One region of the Massilia sp. DWR3-1-1 genome, then DNA from elsewhere that is predicted to be linked to it. Evidence: predicted binding sites of a transcription regulator. Region 1 holds the regulator's gene; the other holds the start of a gene.
What was found. Region 1 encodes FNR, which switches genes on or off when oxygen is low (the NO sensors DNR and NnrR bind a similar motif). Its sites were predicted from a motif close to TTGATNNNNATCAA; they were not measured.
Positions count from the first base shown of each region.

Region 2: ACP7EY_RS16890 (carbohydrate kinase) is a predicted target of FNR. The motif match lies at 1,393-1,406, and genes of this name have one in related genera.

Region 1 covers NZ_JAFCXL010000013.1:92,016-98,248, reverse strand. Annotated here, with positions in the region: gene ACP7EY_RS15215 (PHA/PHB synthase family protein) at 1-423, shown strand, start outside; gene ACP7EY_RS15210 (diguanylate cyclase domain-containing protein) at 754-1,737, shown strand; gene fnr (fumarate/nitrate reduction transcriptional regulator Fnr) at 1,835-2,608, shown strand; gene ACP7EY_RS15200 (FixH family protein) at 2,622-3,182, opposite strand; gene ccoG (cytochrome c oxidase accessory protein CcoG) at 3,220-4,587, opposite strand; gene ccoP (cytochrome-c oxidase, cbb3-type subunit III) at 4,593-5,561, opposite strand; gene ACP7EY_RS15185 (cbb3-type cytochrome oxidase subunit 3) at 5,554-5,721, opposite strand; gene ccoO (cytochrome-c oxidase, cbb3-type subunit II) at 5,723-6,233, opposite strand, start outside.
Region 2 covers NZ_JAFCXL010000016.1:28,041-34,273, forward strand. Annotated here, with positions in the region: gene ACP7EY_RS16880 (phosphopentomutase) at 1-309, opposite strand, end outside; gene xapA (xanthosine phosphorylase) at 327-1,169, opposite strand; gene ACP7EY_RS16890 (carbohydrate kinase) at 1,449-2,603, shown strand; gene ACP7EY_RS16895 (pseudouridine-5'-phosphate glycosidase) at 2,617-3,552, shown strand; gene ACP7EY_RS16900 (LysR family transcriptional regulator) at 3,580-4,485, shown strand; gene ACP7EY_RS16905 (BMP family lipoprotein) at 4,739-5,746, shown strand; gene ACP7EY_RS16910 (ABC transporter ATP-binding protein) at 5,829-6,233, shown strand, end outside.

The DNA of each region.
Region 1 (6,233 bases):
GAACTGGCCACCGGGCGCTACGTCGTCGACGGCCGCGCGCTGGCCCTGGCCGACATCCACCTCCCCATCTTTGCCGTCGGCACCGTCACCGATCACGTGGCGCCGTGGCGGTCGGTCCACAAGATTTCCCTGCTGGCCGACACCGAAGTGAGCTTCCTGCTGACCTCGGGCGGCCACAATGCGGGCATCGTGGCGCCGCCCGGCAGTGCCGGCCGCAGTTACCAGATGCGGGTGCAAGCGAGCGATGCACCGTATGTCGATCCGGACCGCTGGCTGGCCGATACCGCAACGCACGAGGGCAGCTGGTGGCCCGCCTGGGCAGCATGGCTGGCCACGCATGCGGGCCCGATGGTCGAGGCCAGCGCACCGGCCGGCCTGGCCAGCCTGGGCGATGCGCCCGGCGAGTACGTGCTGCAACGCTGAGCGGGGGCGTCACGCAGGCGTGGCGCCCATCGGCTGGCAAGGGATTTGACGCCGTTGCGTTGACGCCGTCCGGTTGACGCAGGCGAGTTGACGCTGATGAAGCGACACCGATGAACCGACGCTGATGAAGCGACACTGATGAACCGACGCTGATGAGTTGACGCAGATAAGTTGACGCCGATGAGTTAACGTCGATGAGCCGTAACAGTCGATTTGATGTAAATCAAAGAACCCACAACTAATTCAGCGCCCGCCCCACCCTGCCTCGACGCCGCCATTGGCACTTGCTATCATTGCCTTTTTCACCATTAACGGTCGAAGCGGTTGGTCATGTCCCATCCCATACGCCACGCGCCAGGCTGCGATTGCCCGCCAGACCTTGCCGCCTCGGTGTTTTATCACAGCCGCGACGGCATCATGATTACCAGCCTCGATGGCAATATTCTGGCCGTCAACCAGGCGTTTACCACCATCACCGGTTACCGCGCCGATGAAGTGGTAGGCCGCAACCCGCGCCTGCTCAAATCGGGCCGCCAGGGGCCGCAGTTCTATCGCGCCATGTGGGACGCGATCGTGCGCGACGGCCACTGGCAGGGCGAAGCGTGGAACCGGCGCAAGGATGGCAGCGATTTCGCCGAGCGCATCACCATTGCCACGGTGCCCGACAGTGCCGGCCAGCCCCATCACTACATTGCCGTGTTCGCCGACATCACCAGCGCCACCGAAGAGCGCCGCCTGCTCGAGCAGCAAAGCAATTTCGACGCCCTCACGGGCCTGCCCAACCGTCTGCTGTTGCAGCAGCGCCTCACGCGCGCCCTGGGCCGCGCGCGCGGCGCCGGCCGCCAGGTGGCGCTGGCGTTTCTCGATCTGGACGGTTTCAAGGAGGTCAACGACCGTTTCGGCCATGTCGCCGGCGACAATCTGCTGGTGACCATGGCACAGCGCCTGCAAAAAGCCCTGCGCGAGTCCGACACCCTGGCGCGCTTCGGCGGCGACGAGTTCGTCGCCGTGCTGCCCGACCTGCAGGACGACAAGCTGCTCGACTCGCTGATCGGTCGCCTGCTGCTGGCGGCGCGCACGCCGTTCGCGCTGGAGAACCGGCAGGTACAATTGTCGGCGAGCGTCGGTGTCGCCATTTTCCCACGCGACGGCATCACGCCCGATCAATTGATACGCAAGGCGGACGACGCCATGTATGCCGCCAAACGCAGTGGCCGCAACTGCGTGCGCAGCTGGCCCGATGCCGTCCAGCCCAACGACACCGCCGGCACCGCCGGCACCGCGACGGCGGCGGCACCAGCCGACAATCACTAAATCGCCGCTACGCCCTGTCACTCCTTATAATAGAGCACCTCCGCTCCTCGTTTCGCAGGGCGCCGTTGCCTTTGAATCAACAACCAGCAGAGTCCCCATGAACCCCTCCGCCACTCCCGCCGCCCCGGCCGCCCCAGCACTGACCACGCACGCCATCAAGGCCGGTTGCGCCGGCTGCAGCATGCACCAGCTGTGTTTGCCCATGGGCCTCGATGAAGGCGACATGGAACGCCTCGACCAGGTGATCGGCCGCCGCCGCCGGGTGGCGCGCGACGAGCGCCTGTACCAGATGGGCCAGCCGTTTCGCAATTTGTATGCGATCCGCTTCGGCCACTTCAAGACCTATCATGTCGATGCCGCCGGCGACCAGCAGATCACAGGCTTTCAGATGGCCGGCGAACTGCTGGGCATGGAAGCGATCAGCAGCGAGCGCTACCTGTGCGATGCCGTGGCGCTGGAAGACTGCGAAGTGTGTGAAATCCCGTTTCCCGCGCTGGAGGGCCTGTTCGGCCACGTGCCCAACCTGTTGCGCCACTTTCACCGCATGATGAGCCAGGAAATCACCCGTGAGCAAAATGTGATGCTGTTACTTGGCAACATGCGCGCCGAGCAGCGCTTCGCCGTGTTCCTGGTCAACCTGGCCTCGCGCTATGCCGTGCGCGGTTATTCATCGACCCAGTTCCAGCTGCGCATGTCGCGCGAAGACATCGGCAATTACCTGGGCCTGACCATCGAAAGCATCAGCCGCCTGCTGGCCAGGTTCAAAAAACAGGGTTTGCTGGCGGTGGAGAAACGCGGCATCACCCTGATCGACCCGGCGCGCCTGAAGGCGATGGCGGCCGGCACCACCGCCTGCAGCCCGCTGGCCTGAGCCAGGCGGCCGGTCAGTCCAGCGGCGCCGCCTCGGCCGGCGTCGGGATGACGCGCAGGTGGGGAAACGCCGCCGGCCGGCTCCACTGACGGGCCAAGCGCCAGTCGCGCGCGCCGCCCTCGAGCTGTACCTGCCAGCGGGTTGCCTCGAGCAGCGCCAGCGGCGCCGCGAAGGCGCCGGCCGCATCGGCCGTCACGGTCAGGGCAATATCTTTTTCGGGCAGGGTCGGATGGACCAGCCGCAGGTGCAGCAGGCCCGGCAAGGGTGTGCCGGCGGCCGTGATCACCCCGCGCAAGGTGGCGCCGCCCTGGCCGGCCGCATACTCGAGGTCGACCACGACGGCGCGCGCCGCCGCCGCCCGGTCACGCCGCAGATCCTGGTTGATCGCCTTGCCCTGGCGATAATAATCGTCGACCACCATGGCATCGGGCCGGCTGGCCGCCTGGTAGCCCATGACGGCGCCGGCCACCAGCACCCAGGCCGGGCCGATCATCAGCAGCCACGGCCAGCGGTGGCGGTACCAGGGCGCCTCGTCGTTGGCGGCGGCGGCAAATGGGCGAACGGTAGTGGGCATATTGAAATCCTGACAAATAATAGTGCGTGCCGGCGTCTCAGCGCGGCATGAGGAAGACGGCCGCCTCCGACACCTGCACGGCGGCGTCATCGGTCGCGCGCAGTTCGATGCGGATCGGGTGCGAGCCGGCGGCGCCGCGGGGCGCGCGCACGCGCACGGCGACGGTGCGGGCGCTGGCGCCCTCCACGCTCAGGCGCGGGTCGCCGTCGATGCTGACGCCGTCCAGGCCGTGCACGGCGATGAGGAACTGGTGGCGATGCTCGGCGGTGTTCATGATCTGCAGGCGGTAGACGTTCTCCACCAGCGCATCACCGACCAGCCGCCCCATGCCACCGCGGTCGCGCAGCACATCGAGTTTCAAGGGCGTGCGCACGGTCAGCGCCGTGGCCAGCGCCGCGCACAGCGCCAGCAGCAGGCCGCAATAGACCAGCACGCGGGGGCGCAGCACGCGCGCCGCCATGCGCCGGCTGTCCCAGCGGGCAGCCAGGCCGCGGTCGGTGGCGTAGCGCACCAGGCCGCGGGGGCGCTCGATGCGGTCCATCACGCTGTTGCAGGCATCGACGCAGGCGGCGCAGCCGATGCACTCGTACTGCAGGCCGTTGCGGATGTCGATGCCGGCCGGGCACACCTGCACGCACAGGCTGCAATCGATGCAGTCGCCGCTGGCCTTGCCGATCGGCCCGCGCGGCTCGCCGCGTTGGCCGTCATAGCTGACGATCAGGGTATCGCGGTCGAACATGGCGCTTTGAAAGCGTGCATACGGGCACATGTACTTGCACACCTGCTCGCGCAGCCAGCCGGCGTTGCCGTAGGTGGCGGCCGTATAAAACCCCACCCAGAACAGCTGCCAGGGTCCCAGTGTCGCGCTGGCCAGGCCGCCCAGCAACTGGTCGAGCGGGGTGAAGTAGCCGACAAAGCTGATGCCGGTCCAGCCGGCCACCAGCAGCCAGGCGGCGTGCTTGGCCACCTTGCGGGCCAGCGTGGCCACGCTCCATGGCTGGCGGTCGCGCCGGATGCGGGTGCTGCGCGGGCCTTCGATGCGCCGCTCGAGCCACATGAACATCGAGCTGTACACCGTTTGCGGGCAGGCATAGCCACACCAGACGCGGCCGGCGACGGCGGTGACGAGGAACAGGCCGACGGCGCAGACGATCAGCAGCGCCGCCAGGTAAATGAAATCCTGCGGCCACAGCACCAGGCCGAACAGGTAGAACTTGCGCTCGGCCAGGTCGAACAGCACCGCCTGGCGGCCATTCCAGCGCAGCCACGGCAGGCCGTAGAACACCAGCTGGGTCGCCCACACGGCCAACCAGCGCAAGGTGGCGTAGCGGCCGCTGATCTCGCGGGGGTAGATGGCGGCGCGCGGCGCATACATCTGCACCACTTTTTCGCCGGACGGCGCCATCTGCTTCATGGCTGGCCTGCTGCCGCCGGGGCCGGCGCCGGCACCGCCGCCGCGGGGACGACCGTGCGTTTCGACAAGCCCCACACGTAGGCGGCCAGCACGTGCGCCTTCGGTTCACCGAGGATCTCGGCAAACGCCGGCATGCGGTTGTCGCGGCCTTTGTTGATGGTTTCCATGATGGTGGCGAGGTCGCCGCCGTGCAGCCACACCTTGTCGCTCAGGTTGGGCGCGCCCAGCGCGGGATTGCCGCGCCCCTCGGCGCCATGGCAGCCGATGCAGGCGACAAACTTGCTCTTGCCCTGGGCCGCCTTGAGGGGATCGACGGGCAGACCGGACAGGCTGCGCACGTAGTGGGCCAGGTTTTCCACGTCACGGTCCGAGCCCACCGCCGCCGCCATCGGTGGCATCTGGCCGTGGCGTCCGTGCAGGATGGTCTGCTCGATGGTGGCGGGGTCGCCGCCGTGGATCCAGTCGCCGTCGGTCAGGTCGGGAAAGCCCTTGTTGCCGCGGGCATCGGCGGCGTGGCACTGGGCGCAGTAATTCATAAACAGGCGCTCGCCCACCACGCGGGCCTGGGGATCGGCGGCCACCAGCGACACCTCCTTGCTGGCATAGGCGGCGAACACGGGGCCGTATTCGGCATCGGCACGCTTGACTTCCTGCTCGTAGGCACCGGCCGAGCGCCAGCCGAGTTTGCCTGCATAGCTGCCCAGGCCCGGGTACAGCACCAGGTAGACGATGCCGAACACGATGGTGATGTAAAACAGCCACATCCACCAGCGCGGCATCGGCGTATTGAGCTCGGTGAGATCCTCGTCCCACACGTGGCCCGTGGTGGGATCGGGCTTGCCGTCGGCGCCCACGTTGACGCGCACCGTCGATTGCGACCACAGCAGCAAAGCGCAGCCGGCGATCCCCGCCAGGCTGATCAGGGCGATGTACCAGTCCCAGAAGCCATCGGTAAACTCAGACATTGCGCTCCTCCCGGTCCTCGTCGGCGAACGGCAGCGCCGCCGCGGTATTGAAATCGTCCGCGCGGCGCAGCACGAAGGTCCACGCCAGGATGCCGATGAAGGTGATGAAGCTCAGCACCGTCATGATGCTGCTGGCGTGGTCGAACAGTTGGATCAGCATGTCAGTTCCTCGTCTTGATCAGGGTGCCCAGGCCTTGCAGATAGGCCACCAGCGCGTCTTCTTCACTCTTGTTGGCGATTGCCTGGGGCGCGGCGGCAATCTCCTGCTCGCTGTACGGCACCGACAGGCGCTTGAGGGCGCGCATGCGCGCCGTCACGTCGGCCGGGTCGAGCTTGGTGGCGGCCAGCCACGGGTAGCCCGGCATGTTCGATTCCGGCACCAGGTCGCGCGGATTGTTCAGGTGGGTGCGGTGCCATTCGTCGCTGTAGCGTCCGCCAACGCGCGCCAGGTCGGGCCCCGTGCGCTTCGAGCCCCACTGGAACGGCCGGTCGTAGACGAACTCGCCGGCCACCGAATAGTGGCCATAGCGCTCCGTCTCGGCGCGAAACGGCCGGATCATCTGCGAGTGGCAGTTGTAGCAGCCCTCGCGGATGTAGACGTCGCGTCCCATCAGCCGCAGCGGCGAGTACGGCGTCAGCCCGGCCACCTGTTCGGTGGTCGATTTTTGAAAG
Region 2 (6,233 bases), on a different contig from region 1:
CGGCACGCCGGCGATTTCCCAGTGACCGCTCTGGGTGTCCTTGCCCGTCGAGCGTTCGGCGGCGGCGCCATAGACCCCCGTGAAACCGTCGCGCATGGCAAAGCCCGCGGCCCATTGCCCGCAGGCGCTGTGGGCGGCGGCGGCCAGGCCGAGCCGTTCCAGGTTCGGCAGCTGCATCGGCGTGCCCGAGTCGGCCGCCCACTGGGCGATGTGGCCGAAGGTGTTGGCGCCGACGTCGCCGAACTGGGCGGCGTCGGGCGCGGCACCCAGGCCGAAGGAGTCAAGCAGGAGAATGAATGCGCGGGACATGGCAGGGCCTCGAAATGTTAAGCGTCGGCGCGTGGCGTCTTGGCCACGCCTTCCAGGAACGCCAGGATCAGCACCACCAGGTCCTTGGCGCCGATGGCGGCGTACTTCAGGGTCTGCTCGTGCGACAGGGGGAACGGCGACATGCCCTCGGCCAGGTTGGTGATGACGGACACGCCCGTCACTTTCAGGCCGCAATGGCGGGCCGACACCACTTCCGGCACCACCGACATGCCGACGACGTCGGCGCCCAGCCTGGCCATCATGCGAATTTCCGCGGCCGTCTCGAAATTCGGCCCCGCGTACGCAATGAACACGCCCTCGTGCAAGGTGATGCCCTTGTCGGCGGCGCTTTGCTTGACGAGCGCGCGGATGTCGGCATCGTAGGCGTTGGCCATGCTGAAAAAGCGCGGGCCGAAGCGGTCGTCGTTGGGGCCGACCATCGGCGTGCCCGGCAACCAGTTGATGTGGTCGGTCAGCGCCACCAGGCTGCCCGCGTCCACTTCGGGGCGCAGCGAACCGGCCGCGTTGGTGACGAACAGCATTTCGCAGCCCAGCAATTTCAGGGTGCGCACGGCCGACGTCATCACGCCCATGCCATAGCCTTCGTAGAAGTGGCCGCGGCCCTTCATGCACACCACGTCGACGCCGGCCAGGGTGCCCAGCACCAGTTCGCCAGCATGGCCATGCACGGTGCTGATGGGAAAGCCTGGCAGTTCATCGAAGCCGATGGCGATGGCGTTTTCCATCTGCTCGGCCAGCACACCCAGCCCCGAGCCAAGAATCAGCGCCACGCGGGGCGTGAAACCGGGTTTGCGCGCACGGATCAGGTCGGCGGCTTCGAACGGGGTGTTATTGGACATGCGATTTCCTTGAAGGTGGTGGTCGGTGCGCGGGGCGCGTGGGCACTGCACTGGGGGTCAGGACGTGGTCCCGCCCGGTATTATAACTATGCGGGAAGATCAATATGTATGGCAAATACTGTTTTTCTTGCCGATTTATATGGCAAGCATATAAATTATGGCCTATGCTGGGGTTCATCTGCGCGCCCACGTCGTGACACTTGCAGAGTGGCAAAATGACCGATTGACCCGGATTAAACATTTGTTTATTATTTCAAACAAATGTTGAAAGTGTCCTTCATGACCGACCTCCCGAAAAAACAGCAGCTCTACGATCTGATCAGGGCCAATCCTTTCATTTCCCAGCAAGACCTGGCGGCACAGCTGCACCTGTCGCGCTCGGCGGTGGCGGGTTATATCGCCAGCCTGATCCGCGAGCGCCGCCTGCTGGGGCGCGCCTACGTGCTGCCCGGGCGCCATCCGATCGCCTGCATCGGCGCCGCCAACCTGGACCGCAAGCTGCGCTCGCTGGGCAAGCTGGTCATGGGCACCTCCAATCCGGCCCACCAGGATGAATCGTTCGGCGGCGTGGCGCGCAATATCGCCGAGAACCTGGCCCGGATGAAAGCCCCGGTGGCGCTGGCCACCGCCGTCGGCGACGATGCCTCGGGACGCGCCCTGCTGGCCCACGCCGAGGCGCTCGGCATCGACACCAGCGCCACCCTGCGCCTGGCCGACAGCTGCAGCGGCACCTACACGGCGCTGCTCGACGAACACGGCGACATGGTCGTGGCGCTGGCCGACATGGACTTGTATGACGCCATCACGCCGGCCGTGCTGGCCGGGCAAGCCGCCCAGCGCACCGTGCCCGCGCTGACGGTGGCCGACCTGAACCTGCCGCTCGAGAGCGTCGCCGCCCTGCTGGGCGAGGCCGCGCGCAGCACCGTGCCGCTGGTGATCGTCGCCGTCTCGCAGCCAAAAATGGCCAGGCTGCCGCGCGATCTGCGCGGCCTGCGCCTGTTGATCCTCAATCAGGGCGAACTGGAAACGCGCATCGGCGCGCCGATCCGCAGCGACGCCGACTTCGCCGCCGCCTGCGCCACCGTGCGTGCGCAAGGGGCGCAGGACGTCATCGTCACCCGCGGCGCCGGCGGCGTGTTCTACACCTGCGCCGGGGCGCCCGGCGTGGGGCAGCTGGCCGCCCTCGACGCCAGCGTCGTCGACGTCACCGGCGCCGGCGACGCCTTTGCCGCCGCCGTCTGCTGGTCGCTGTATCACGGCAGCGACGACCTCGAACTGGCGTGCCGGCGCGGCTTGAAGCTGTCGGCCATGACGCTCGCCTGCGCCGAGACGGTCTGCCCGGCGCTGGGCGCCGACAGTCTCGACGACATTGCCCCTGCTGGTGCCGGCGCCGCCGCCGCGCCGTCCGCCTTCAACGCCCTTTATCACGAATAAGTCAGGACTCCCCATGCAACAGTACCTCTTGTTTTCCCCCGAAGTGGCCGCTGCCCGCGCCGCCGGCACCCCCATCGTCGCCCTCGAGTCGACCATCATCTCGCACGGCATGCCCTACCCGCAGAACGTCGAGACGGCGCGCGAAGTCGAGCAGATCATCCGCCAGGGCGGCGCGGTGCCCGCCACCATCGCCATCATCGGCGGCAAGATCTGCATCGGCCTGTCCGACGAGCAGCTCGAGCTGCTCGGCAGCGCCCCCCACGCCCTCAAGGTGAGCCGGCGCGACCTGCCCTTCGTCGTCGCCACCGGCGCGCTGGGCGCCACCACCGTGGCCGCCACCATGATCTGCGCGGCGCTGGCCGGCATCGGCGTGTTCGTCACCGGCGGCATCGGCGGCGTGCACCGGGGCGCGGCCACCAGCTTCGATATCTCGGCCGACCTGCAGGAACTGGCCCGCACCGACGTCGCCGTGGTGTGCGCCGGCGTCAAGTCGATCCTCGACATCGGCCTCACGCTCGAATACCTGGAAACCCACGGCGTGCCCGTGATCAGCGTGGGCCAGGCCGGCTTTCCCGCCTTCTTTACCCGCGAGAGCGGTTTCCAGGCCGACTTCCAGCTCGACAGCGCCGAGCAGCAGGCCGCCTTCATCCACACCAAGCGCGCGCTGGGCCTGCAGGGCGGCGTGGTGATCGCCAACCCGGTGCCGGCGCTGGCAGCGATGCCGTTCGAGGAAATCGACGCCATCACCAGCCGCGCGCTCGATGAGGCCGCCGCCAGCGGCATCAAGGGCAAGGCCGTCACGCCCTTCCTGCTCGCCCGCATCAAGGAATTGACCGAAGGGCGCAGCCTGGCCACCAACATCGCCCTGGTCAAGCACAATGCGGTGGTCGGCGCCCGCCTGGCGGTGGCCCTGCAAGGTCACGCCGGCGCCCTGCCCCGCTGGTCCTGATCGCCCACGCCCACCACGCGAGATGCCATGTCCATCGATCTGAAGCAGTTGAAATACTTCCTGGCCGTCGCCGAAGAAAAAAGCTTCAGCCGCGCCGCCGAGCGCCTGCACATTTCGCAGCCGCCCCTGTCGCAGCAGATCATGAAGCTCGAAAGCGAGTTGGGCGTCAAGCTGTTCGCCCGCACCACGCGCACCTTTGAACTGACCGTGGCGGGCAAGGCGCTGATGGCCGAAGCGGCCGACCTGCTGGGGCGCATGCGCATGACCATCGACACCATCCGCCAGATCGACCGGGGCGAAGTGGGCCGGCTGCGGGTGGGCATCGTCGGCTCGGCCATGTGGGGCCCCATCCCCAGCCTGCTCGAACAGTTCCAGACCAATTTCCCGAAAGTGAGCTGGACCCTGCACGAACTGGGGCCGAACGTGCAGTACGAAGCGCTGCGCGCCAGGCAGATCGACGTGGGCTTCTGGCGCGAGCCGGCGCTGGGCGCCGACGAGCTCAAACACGACAAGCTGCGCCAGGAACTGTGCTTTCGCGAGAACGTCTGCGTCGCCGTCAATGAACACAGCGTGCTCGCCACCCGCGCCAGCATCGACCTGGCCGACATCGCCGGCCAGCCCATGCTGACCCTGGCCCTGGACAAGTCCTCGTTTCCCCGCTACCTGATCCAGTGCTGTGTCGATGCCGGCTTTCAGCCGACGATTTTCCAGGAGGCGTTCGAGCCGCAAACCCTGCTGGCCATGGTGGGGGCCGGACTGGGCGTGGCCCTGATGCCCGAGACCACCAGCCGGATCGGCTGGCCCGGCGTGGTATTCGTGCCCATCAACAATCCACCGTCGGCCAATTTATATATCGCCTACGCCACCGGCGACGACGCGCCCGTGGTGCGGGCGTTCTTGAACATACTCAATCCCGCCGCCGCGCCCGCCTGAATCCCCACCCTGCGTATTTATTCCTCGAACATATAAATCAACAAGATAAATCGTATTTGCCCTACAAATCACCGTGATGCATAGTTTGCAATTCGCTCAAGACACACACGATTACAAGTGGTAACGCCTTGCCGGTCCACATGCTGCGAGAATAGGGGCGGCAATTGCCGGGCCCTGACTTTTGCTATTAAGCTACAGCCCCTCCCAACGCGGCCGTTGCGGCGGGTACAATACCGGTATTCCTGGAGGCTTCATGAAATTCAAGCAAGGTATCACGCAACTGAGTATGTCGATCGGGGCCCTCGCGCTCGCCGCCAGCGCGCACGCTGCCGATCCCAAACTGGGCATCGTCTACGATGCCGGTGGCAAGTTCGACAAGTCGTTCAACCAGTCCGCCTTCGAAGGCGCCAACCGCTTCAAGGCGGAGACCAAGATTGGTTTCATCGAAGTGCAGGCCAGCAGCGACACCCAGGCCGAGCAGGTCTTGCGTGGCCTGGCCCGCAAAAAACTCGACCTGATCGCCGCCATCGGTTTTTCGCAGACCCAGGCAGTGCAAAAAGTCGCCGCTGAATTTCCGAACGTGAAATTCGTGCTGATCGACGCCGTTGCCAAGGGTCCGAACATCAATTCCGTGCTGTTCAAGGAAGAAGAAGGGTCCTACTTGGTGGGCGTGGCCGCCTCGATGGCCTCGAAATCGAAAAAACTGGGCTTTGTCGGCGGCATGGACATTCCCCTGATTCGCACCTTTGCCTGCGGTTACAGCCAGGGCGCCAAGGCGAACAATCCGAAAATCGAAGTGCTGCAAAACATGGTCGGCACCACCAGCGCAGCCTGGAACGACCCGGCCAAGGGTGGCGAACTGGCGCGTGCGCAGTTCGACCGCGGCGTCGACGTGGTGTTCGCCGTGGCCGGCGGCAGCGGCATGGGCACGCTGCAAACGGCCAAGGAAAAAGGCAAGCTGGCCATCGGCGTCGATTCGAACCAGAACTACCTGCATCCGGGCACCATGCTGACCTCGATGGTCAAGCGCGTCGATGGCGCCATCTACGACTCGTTCATGGCCGTCAAGAACGGCACCTGGAAAGCCGGCGTGAGCTACCGCGGCCTGAAAGAAGGCGGCGTCGACTGGGCGCTCGACAAGGACAACCGCGCCGTCGTCACCCCCGAGATCGAGAAGAAAGTCAACGAAGCCAAGGCTGCCATCATCAGTGGCAAGATCAAGGTCATCGATTACCGCACGGGCAGCAGCTGCCCGGTCTGATCCACCGTTCACCGTCCACAGCGCGCCGCACCGGTTTTTCCGGTCCGGCGCGCTTTTGATGGAACTCACACACTATTTTGCTATGCAGCCAGCCGTAGAATTTCGCAACGTCAGTAAGGCCTTTGGCCGGGTGCAGGCGAACGCCGACGTCAGCTTCACCATCGCCAAGGGCTCGATCCACGGGGTGATTGGCGAAAACGGCGCCGGCAAGTCGACCTTGATGAGCATCCTGTACGGCTATTACAACGCCGACAGCGGGCAGTTGCTCATCAATGGCGAAAGTCGCAACATCCGCACCAGCCACGAGGCCATCGCGCTGGGCATCGGCATGGTGCACCAGCACTTCATGCTGGTCGAAACCATGACGGTGCTCGACAACGTCATGCTGGGCGCCGAAGGGGGCTTTCGCCTGGCCGCCCACCGCGCCGAGACGGAAGCGGCGCTGCGCGCCATCTGCGATCGCTACCGCCTCGACGTCGATCCGCTG